Regions from separate parts of the Ureibacillus sp. 179-F W5.1 NHS genome, predicted to be linked through region 1. Evidence: riboswitches for the same ligand, from Rfam matches in the RefSeq annotation. Region 1 holds a riboswitch; each other region holds the start of a gene.
The links. Region 1 has a riboswitch for preQ1 ahead of queF (preQ(1) synthase). Riboswitches for the same ligand answer to the same signal wherever they lie in the genome.

Region 1 (3,270 bases):
AAATATGATTCTCATTTTACTACTCCTTAAATTTCAATTAAAAACTTGGTCTTTTAAGACTCTACCTTCGAGTTTAAGTACTCATCTAAACCTCTTTTACGCAACTTACAAGCTGGACATTCCCCACAACCGTCCGCCTTTATTCCGTTATAACAAGTGAGTGTTTTTTCGCGGACAAATTCAAGGGCACCGAGCTGATCTGCCAATTCCCACGTTTGCGCTTTATTAAGCCACATTAACGGTGTTTCAATGACGAAAGTATCATCCATTGATAAATTTAACGTAACGTTTAGCGACTTAATAAAAATATCCCGGCAATCGGGATAGCCGCTAAAATCTGTTTCACAAACGCCTGTAACAATATGTTTCGCCCCTATTTGTTTTGCCAACACCCCAGCAAAGGATAGAAACAACAAATTACGCCCAGGCACAAAGGTTGATGGTAATTCGCCACCTTCCCCATCTTCCACTGGAATAGTTCCCCTTGTTAAAGCGTTCGGTGCTAACTGATTCAATAGCGACATATCTAACATGTGATGAGCAATCCCTAATTCTTTCGTTATTTCCTTTGCGCAGTCAATTTCAAGCCGATGCCTTTGACCGTAATCAAAGGTTACAGCTACCACTTCTTCATAGCGTTCTTTTGCCCAAAACAAACAAGTTGTACTATCTTGTCCTCCACTAAATACAACAACGGCTTTTCCCTGCTTCATGTGAAAAAATCTCCTTTATTAATGAAAAAACAGCATTCTAAGAAAAATGCTGTTTTTCCTTAGTTTTTTATAGAGGGTCGCTAATAACCTCTTTATTTAATTTCATTCTTAACGATTATCAATTTTTTCAGGATTTAAATCATGGTTCATTAAACGATGATGAGCCATCTCTTCATATTTCGTTCCCGGTTTCCCGTAGTTACACCAAGGGTCAATCGAAATTCCTCCGCGTGGCGTAAATTTACCCCAAACTTCAATGTAACGAGGGTCTAGTAATTTGATTAAATCGTTCATGATAATATTGACACAGTCTTCATGGAAATCACCATGGTTTCTAAAACTAAATAAGTACAATTTTAACGATTTACTTTCTACAATCTTTTTATCTGGAATGTAAGAAATATACATCGTCGCAAAGTCTGGTTGATGCGTTAATGGGCATAAACTCGTAAACTCCGGACAATTAAATTTCACGAAATAATCCCGATTGGAATGAAGATTATCTACCGCTTCTAATACTTCCGGTGCATAATCAAATGAATATTGTGTATTTTGGTTTCCTAATAATGTTAAATCTTTTAAACCTTCTTCATGGTTACGGCCAGACATAAAAAATCCTCCTTGCAAATGTTTCCCAACAATTAACAAGGAGAAGTTCATATTCTATAAAACTCTTATAAAAACATAAAAGCCATGTCCAGTTATGGACATGGCATCATTCGTCATGTTTCCATAGTTTTTTATAGAGGGTATCAGCTATGAACCTCTCCCGTTCGCCGGGCATTCTATTCATTGAATAGAATAAAGGATGAAGGGGCATTGGTCAATTAAAATTTTGTGAGGCGTTCCGAAATATTTTCCACAGCCTTCATAAATTCTTCAACAAACTTCTCCCGTTCAACGTTATGTAGAACATGAACATTTGGTTTATTGTTTGTACGATTCAAATAATCTACGATAGTAGCACCCGCTGCTTTACCTTCTAACTCCACCTCCACAAAGTGGTCGGTTCCTTCAAACAAGTGAGGTTGCAATAAATACATCACTGGCACTACATCATGAAAATGAACTACTTGATCATAATTTTCTTCATGAAAAGGTGTCTTTTCAATTTGATCAAGATAAAATGTCACCATTTCATGGAGCTTTTGTGTAAATTCCGTCCCCATATCTTCTAATCGCTTGATTTCATCCACTGTAATAAAGGCTTTATGAGTTACATCTAAACCACTCATTACAACTTGAATCCCTGAATTAAACACAATTTGGACAGCATGCGGGTCAACGTATGCATTGAATTCTGCCGTTGGTGTAACATTGCCCCCTACAGCTGCTCCCCCCATCCATAAAATCCTTTCAATTTTCGTTTTTACTTCAGGATGGGCAACAAGTAATGCCGCGATATTCGTCAAAGGACCAGTTGCGACAATCGTTATTTTTTCATCGCTACTTAAAATCGTCTCCACCATTGCAGTCACCGCCGGACGATGGCTCACTGGAAGTGGAGGCGTTAAAAACTGGACGTTTCCAAAACCACTTTCTCCATGGATATCTTCTGCTATTTCCAATCTACGAAGGAAAGGACTTTCTAATCCACGGGCAACTTCTACATTAGCCCCAATGTAACTTAAAAAGACCCGTGCATTATGATTGGATTTTCCTTGGGAGATATTCCCTGAGCTTGTTGTAACTAAACGAATATCTAAAGCATCATCATTTCCATAGACGTATGTTAACATCATTGCATCATCTATTCCCGGATCTGTGTCAATGATTATAGGTATTTTAGACATGAAGAATCCCCTTTTCATTACTTCATAATAATATTCTCTTACTATTAAGTATACTTGAAAAGGGAATAAAAGGAAGCCTTCGAGTAAAAAAGGGAAAAGTTGTTAAACTTCCTTAAGTAATGAATCGATTTTGCTACTAGACGAGTTATTGAATTTACCGTCATTCTCCTTTGCTTCTACTGGGGTATCATCACCGTTATCCGTACAAGCTACAACAAAAGGAAGTATACACATTATAATTAGAATGTGGAGACGTTTTCGCATCGTTCTACCTTCTTTTCATTCATTTTCCGCTTATTATTTTCAATATGGAGCAAAGTATGCGTTGAAATTATTTACAAATAGAAGTTAAAAGGGCTTGCTAGCATTAAAAATAGAGTACATTCATATCCTTTCCTTCGTTGGATATCTTTCCATATTCTATAAAATACAACCTTATACCCTTTAAAATACGAACATATGTGCTATAATGTAGGTGTAATAGCTAAAAAATTTAAAAGGACGATTGGCGGAACTCCTTTACAGAGAGGCGGTGATGCCTTGTCTATTTCTGAAACATTAATGTTTTCCGTGGCCTTCGCCACTTTAATTGTGACTGTGATTACAGTAAATCAAAAAAAATAACCTACCTGAGCTCTCGCTCAATGCAGGTTAAACTTCGAACTGGTTGCCAATCCCTTAGGACTAGCTATTACCGTTGACTGCTTGATGTTGCAGCATCAAGTAGTCTTTTTTACTCTGTTCTTCTAATAACTTCATTATAC
Region 2 (3,270 bases), on a different contig from region 1:
CAAAAAATTGAAAACTCCATCGATCTTCGTCAACACTTATACAATGAAACGGACATTGGAGATACATTATTATTAAAAGTATATCGTCAAGGAAAATTAGTGGATTTAAAATTAAAGTTAACTGAAGGAACAAGTGTATAATATTGAATCGTTTATAACAAAACTTGTGGATAACTAAATAATACAAACAAAAGTTTTACACAACGAGTAGTGGAAGAAAAGCCTTTTCTTTCCTACTCGTTTTTTGTTTGATACAATGGTTTGTGGATAACATAGAACAAATTGTGAATAAGTTTGTGGAAATTTCAGAAATTAAGGAGGCATGAAATAATGAAAACATATAGCTGTGAAACCCATATAAATCACGCTTTAGATATGCTTGTAGCAGAGACAAAAGAGTTTCCGATTATGGAGCAACTTTCAGAAGATGAAAAGTTATCCACAAAGTGTTCTTACTGTGAAGAGCAAGCAACATATGTTGTATCAAGTAAATAACTTTACACAATATGTAGAATGAGCTTGTGGATATGTGCATAACTTTTGTGGATAAGTTGTTTGTAAATGAAATATTAACGTGGATAAATTGTTTATATTTAAATTTTCTAATAATAGCTTAAGCGAAAATGCTCTTATTTTCTGGTCTAATGCTAATAAAGGGAACTGGGTTACTAAAAAGCTCATTGTTGGGAAATAAGATTATGAATGTTTTGTAAAGGTGGATAAGCTGTGAATATCACGATCATTTCGGTCGGAAAGTTAAAAGAAAAGTATTTGAAGATGGGTATTGAAGAATATGTGAAACGATTAGGTGCTTACGCCAAAGTGGAACTAGTTGAAGTGGCAGACGAGAAGGCCCCAGAACAATTAAGCGACGCCGAAATGGAAATCGTGAAACGAAAAGAAGGCGAGCGTATTTTGGCCAAAATCAATGACGGTATGCATGTCATTGCCTTAGCGATTAACGGGAAAATGAAATCTTCAGAAGAAATGGCAAAGGATTTAGAAGCTCTCATGACATACGGAACAAGTAAGGTCGCCTTCGTAATCGGTGGTTCCCTAGGTTTACATGAAGATGTGTTACAACGCGCGGATGAAAAATTAAGCTTTGGAAAAATGACCCTTCCCCATCAACTAATGAAACTAGTATTAGTTGAACAAATTTATCGTAGCTTTAGAATAATTAAAGGGGAACCGTATCACAAGTAAGTTCGGGTTCTATTGCTAAATAAATTTAAAAGTCCTGTTCAAAAAATATATGGGATTTTTATTTGAAAATTACTGTCAATTTTATATACTATATTCATAAAAGAATGCCCGGATTTGAACGGGAGAGGTTCATAGCTTATACCCTCTATAAAAAACTATGGAAACATGACAATTCGCCATGTCCATAAAGGACGTGGCTTTTTTTGTTGAATGCATACGTTTTAATAGAAAGATTGTTAGCGCCTCTCTTGAAAAATTTCGGGAATATTTTCAGGGAGGGAATTTTGAAAACATGCCTAATTTTAGAATTGTTGATAAGCTACAAAAAATGGATGAAGATATTCAAAGAAGTCAATTAAAATACCATTCGAAACGTGTGCTTGTATGCAAAGAGTTTACTTTCGATGCTGCACATCACTTACATGATTATGAGGGAAAGTGTAAAAATTTACATGGCCATACGTATCGTGCTGTTTTAGGATTAAGTGGGTTTACTGACGAACGTGGTCTCATGATTGATTTTGGGGATATTAAGGACATTTGGAAACAAAAAATTGAAATTTATTTAGATCATCACTATTTAAACGAGACATTGCCACCGATGAATACGACTGCAGAGAATATCGTCGTTTGGATCTACGAAAAGTTGAAGGAAGCCTTGCTCGATGAACAACGATATCATGGTGCACGTGTGGAATTTATCAGGCTGTATGAAACTCCTACAAGCTATGCTGAGGCAAGAAGGGAGTGGATGGAGTTTGAGTAAATTACCTATTATAGAGATTTTTGGTCCCACGATTCAAGGTGAAGGGATGGTAGTTGGCCAGAAGACGATGTTTGTACGCACTGCTGGCTGTGATTATTCTTGTTCTTGGTGCGATTCAGCATTTACATGGGATGGCACTGGCAAGCATCTTATCGTTCAAATGACAGCGCAAGAAGTTTGGGCTGAGTTGAAACGCCTTGGAGGAAATGGGTTTTCATTCGTCACCATTTCAGGAGGAAATCCTGCGCTTCTTCGTAATTTGGATGCACTTATTGCCCTTTTAAAAGAGAATAATATAAAGATTGGCGTGGAGACACAGGGAAGTAAATGGCAAGATTGGTTGTATGATATCGATGAACTAACCATTTCACCAAAGCCTCCTAGTTCTAAAATGATGACAGATTTCTCTATGCTCTCTACTATTTTAGAGAGACTAAGAGGTAGAAATAGCAATCAACATATATCACTTAAAGTCGTTATATTTAACCAAGAGGATTATGATTATGCTAAAGAAGTTCATCGCCGATATCCGACCATTCCTTTTTATCTTCAGGTTGGAAATGATGACATCACCTCGATAGACAATACGCGATTAGTTAGCCATTTATTAGAGAAATATCAAATGCTAATTAATCAAGTAATGATGGATGAAGAATTAAAGAACGTAAAAGTACTACCGCAGCTACATACACTCATCTGGGGAAATAAAAGAGGTGTGTAGCGCTCTTCTTTAAAACCAAATGTAATGGAAATATAACAGCACTCTTTAATGATGAAGAGGTGCTGTTTTTTTGAATTTATAAATGGAACTTTAATTATATGGATGGTTGTTAATATTCATGTAACCAATTAGTAGTCTATTTTTATCGCTATTTTCTACTAGATAGAAACACTCCAAAAGTTACTATGAAATAATATACAGAATTGTTAAACTATTAATAACATCATGAATTGGCTTCAATTTAATCCTATAGGGAGGGAGAAAAATGGAGCGTAAAATGAATTTGATTCCATATCAAGTAGTAGAACAGTTTAACGAAAACGAATTGACGCAGGATTCGAAAATTAGCAACAAAGAAATGTTGGCACAAGAACTGGACATAGCAAAGGCAGTCTATTTAGAGTATAGCAATAACCAGACTTATTATGAGGAAGATAGGGATAAGGAGATTAAACAAACGTACTATAAAAATATCTCATTTGATAGGAAGAATATTCATGAATTACTAGAAAAAACACATCAAAATAAGTTAGGTTACTCCCCCCATCGTTATGTCTATCCATGGGTAGACCTTCAA
Region 3 (3,270 bases), on a different contig from region 1:
CGGTATTATCCGTAATGATATATAGAGAATCTACTTTCCCTACTAATGATTCCGTTGCTTGTTTTACTTCTGCTGAAGTGGAAACTGCTGCTTCGACCAACTCAAGACCAGCTTCTTCTAGTAACGTTTTCATTTGTTCAACTTGGGCAACGGAATTTTGTTCACCAGTGTTATAGACGGTACCTACTTTTTTAGCACCTAGTTCAGCCTTAAGGAAAGCTACTGTATTCGCAATCGTATCTGGATGTAAGTCAACTGTACCCGTCACATTACCACCTGGACTTTCCATTGAGTCAATTAATTCTGCACCTACTGCATCTGTAACAGAGGTAAATATAATCGGGATATCAGATGTTGCTCCTTTTACAGCTTGAGCTGATGGGGTAGAGTTAGCAAAAATCAAATCAACACCGTCATTCACTAAATTTTGCGCAATCGTTGTATTCATACTCGGATCGTTTTGGGCGTTTTCTTCGACAAATTCGACTTCTAATCCCGCCTCTTTTAAAGCTGCTTTAAACCCTTCTGTTGCCTCATCTAATGAAGGATGCTCTACGATTTGCGTAATCCCTACTTTGAAAGTTTTCTCCCCTTCTGATGTTCCAGCATTTGTACCATCTTTTGTATCAGTAGTTGTTTCCCCTCCGCCACAAGCGGCCAATAGTATTACTAATCCTAACGATAACAATGAGCGCTTTTTTGGACCCTTTTTCATTCTTTCTCCCCCTACTTCCCTTTCAAATTCCACTCAACATATGAATTTTCTAATATATTTAATTATTCTAAAAATTTTAAGTTTAACGATTATATTACATTGCTAACCTATGGGAGTCAACAGCATTAAATAGCCTCTTACTTACAATTTTCATAATTACTACTACAAGAAAAATAATTTGTCGCTTTAAACCGTTAAAGTACATAGTTTTTATGAAGAATTCATTATTTTAAAAAAATATAAAAAATGTGACTAGTTTTCGACATTTTCCTATTTTGTGGACAACTAATCTACTTGTCCTCCAAATTTTATAGTTCATTTGACATATGGAACAAAATATAATAGTATATTTTCTTGTGATATTTTCACCGTGGTTCGAAAACTCCCACGAAAAAAAACTAAGGAGAATGAATATGAAAGTTAAATTTATTGCCACAACTGGGATTATTGCGGCTCTTTATATGGCTGTTACCCTTTTAGTTGCACCCTTTGGATTTACAGAAATCCAATTTAGAGTTTCAGAGATGTTTAATCACCTAGTTGCCTTTAACCCTCGTTATATGCTTGGGATTATTATTGGTGTATTTATTGCCAATTTATTTTCCCCCCTCGGCATTTACGATTTAATTTTTGGCGTCGGTCAATCGGTTATTACACTAGCCATTTTTATTTTCATTTGTAAGTTCGTAAAAAACATTTGGCTACGTTTAATGATTAATACATTTTTATTTACTTGTACAATGTTCATCATTGCCTTTGAATTAAACATCGCCCTTAAACTTCCATTTTTATGGACTTGGTTTACATGTGCCGTTGGTGAATTCGTTGTACTTGCTGTAGGTGCCCCTATTATGTACCTATTAAATAAACGATTAAATTTCAAAGATTTAATATAACGTCTAAACCGAGAATTATCTTTCTCGGTTTTTTTCATACAATTTTCCTCTTCGATTTTTCTGAAAATATTGACAAGGATTAAATTTAAGTCTACAATTCTACTTAATTAATTGTTCGGATACGGTAGTAGGTCGCGGGAGCGTGACCACCGTTTGAGCAAAGCAGAGTTTAGATGAGAATAGCTGAGAAAAAATTGATGAATAAGAATAGTAGCGATTTCAGGCGCTTTAGAGAGCTAGTGGTTGGTGTGAACTAGTGCGTACATTTCGTGAATGGGCCTTATGAGAGCAACTAGCGTTAGTTAGTTGACGTCTTTCCTACGTTACAAGGAAGTGTTGGAAGTGCTTTTTTACTTCTTAACACGCCAAGGTGGAAGTATTTTTATGCTTCAACAGAGGTGGCAACGCGGTATATATCGTCCTCTACAAAAGGAATTCCTTTTGTAGAGGACTTTTTTATTTCTCTAACCTGCTAATTTTAATTTTTAGGAGGATGAAAAATAATGGGGATTCAATCATTTACAAACCAAGTCAAGGAAATGAACAATTTATCCTTTGAAGAAATGCTTCAAGCTGCTGAATGCATATTTAATGAAGAAACTCCAAAAGAGGATATTGCAGATCTTTTAATCGCATTAAGTAACAAAGGTGAAACAACGGAGGAAGTAGCAGCCCTTGCGACTGTTATGAAATCGAATGCCCTTCCTTTACCATTGCCTGAAGGAAACTATCTTGATAACTGTGGTACAGGTGGGGATGGTTTAAAAAGCTTCAATATTAGTACTACGTCTGCCTTCGTATTAGCCGCAAATGGTGTATCTGTCGTGAAACATGGTAATCGTAAAATATCTAGTGCATCTGGAAGTTCTGATGTACTACAAGCTTTAGGAATTCATACAGAGTTTTCTATAGAAGATTCCATTGATTTATTACAACGAGAAGGAATTACTTTTCTCCATGCGCCAAACGTTCATCCAAAACTAAAACGAATAGGTGAGATTCGACGAACTATTGGAAAACCAACGATTTTTAATATGGTGGGCCCTTTAACAAATCCCGCAAATTTAACAACGCAGCTCGTCGGCATTAACCGTCCTGAATTTGTTAGCCAGTATGCAGAAGCCCTTCGTATTTTAGGTCGTCAACGGGCAATTGTCGTTTCTGGTTCACAAGGGATGGATGAAGCATCGTTAGATTCCAATAATACGTTCGCCTTATTAGAAAAGGGAGAAATTAAACCATTTTCAATCGACATACAATCCCTTGGCTTAACCCCCGTTTCCATCACGGCATTACGCGGTGGTACACCAGAAGAAAATGCCGTTATTTTAACAGAGTTATTGCAAGGGAAACAAAGTGTTTATTTTGATGTAGTCGTTTTTAATTCAGCCCTCGGTTTGTTTGCCCACGGTACCGTTGACTCGGTAAAAGATGGGGTCGAACTTGCACGGGATAGCATTTTATCTGGAAAAGCATTACGTAAACTTGAGGCTGTTGTGGAATATAGTCAAGGAATTGTAAAGGAGCGTGCGGTACAATGACGATTTTACAAACGATTTTAGATCATAAATCAACCATTCTTTCATCCCTTTTAGAAAATGAACCACAATTTGAAGTAAAGAGAAAAACACGCCCTTCTCTATATAATGATTTAAGAAA

Region 2: it holds a riboswitch for preQ1, as region 1 does, so the genes downstream of both, queD (6-carboxytetrahydropterin synthase QueD) here and queF (preQ(1) synthase) in region 1, are expected to answer to the same signal.
Region 3: it holds a riboswitch for preQ1, as region 1 does, so the genes downstream of both, ACH0B5_RS13435 (QueT transporter family protein) here and queF (preQ(1) synthase) in region 1, are expected to answer to the same signal.

Annotation. Positions count from the first base shown of each region.
Region 1 covers NZ_JBIQFG010000019.1:37,282-40,551, forward strand. The annotation lists gene ACH0B5_RS10190 (VUT family protein) at 1-15, opposite strand, end outside; gene queC (7-cyano-7-deazaguanine synthase QueC) at 54-713, opposite strand; PreQ1 riboswitch class I at 767-810, opposite strand; gene queF (preQ(1) synthase) at 822-1,322, opposite strand; PreQ1 riboswitch class I at 1,440-1,486, opposite strand; gene ACH0B5_RS10205 (nucleoside hydrolase) at 1,541-2,506, opposite strand; gene ACH0B5_RS10210 (hypothetical protein) at 2,609-2,770, opposite strand.
Region 2 covers NZ_JBIQFG010000015.1:15,833-19,102, reverse strand. The annotation lists gene ACH0B5_RS08950 (S1C family serine protease) at 1-141, shown strand, start outside; gene ACH0B5_RS08945 (CxxH/CxxC protein) at 331-495, shown strand; gene rlmH (23S rRNA (pseudouridine(1915)-N(3))-methyltransferase RlmH) at 727-1,206, shown strand; PreQ1 riboswitch class I at 1,325-1,371, shown strand; gene queD (6-carboxytetrahydropterin synthase QueD) at 1,499-1,972, shown strand; gene queE (7-carboxy-7-deazaguanine synthase QueE) at 1,965-2,693, shown strand; gene ACH0B5_RS08925 (endonuclease I family protein) at 3,052-3,270, shown strand, end outside.
Region 3 covers NZ_JBIQFG010000033.1:10,281-13,550, reverse strand. The annotation lists gene ACH0B5_RS13440 (ABC transporter substrate-binding protein) at 1-715, opposite strand, end outside; PreQ1 riboswitch class I at 1,080-1,123, shown strand; gene ACH0B5_RS13435 (QueT transporter family protein) at 1,129-1,611, shown strand; T-box leader at 1,800-2,038, shown strand; gene trpD (anthranilate phosphoribosyltransferase) at 2,115-3,152, shown strand; gene trpC (indole-3-glycerol phosphate synthase TrpC) at 3,149-3,270, shown strand, end outside.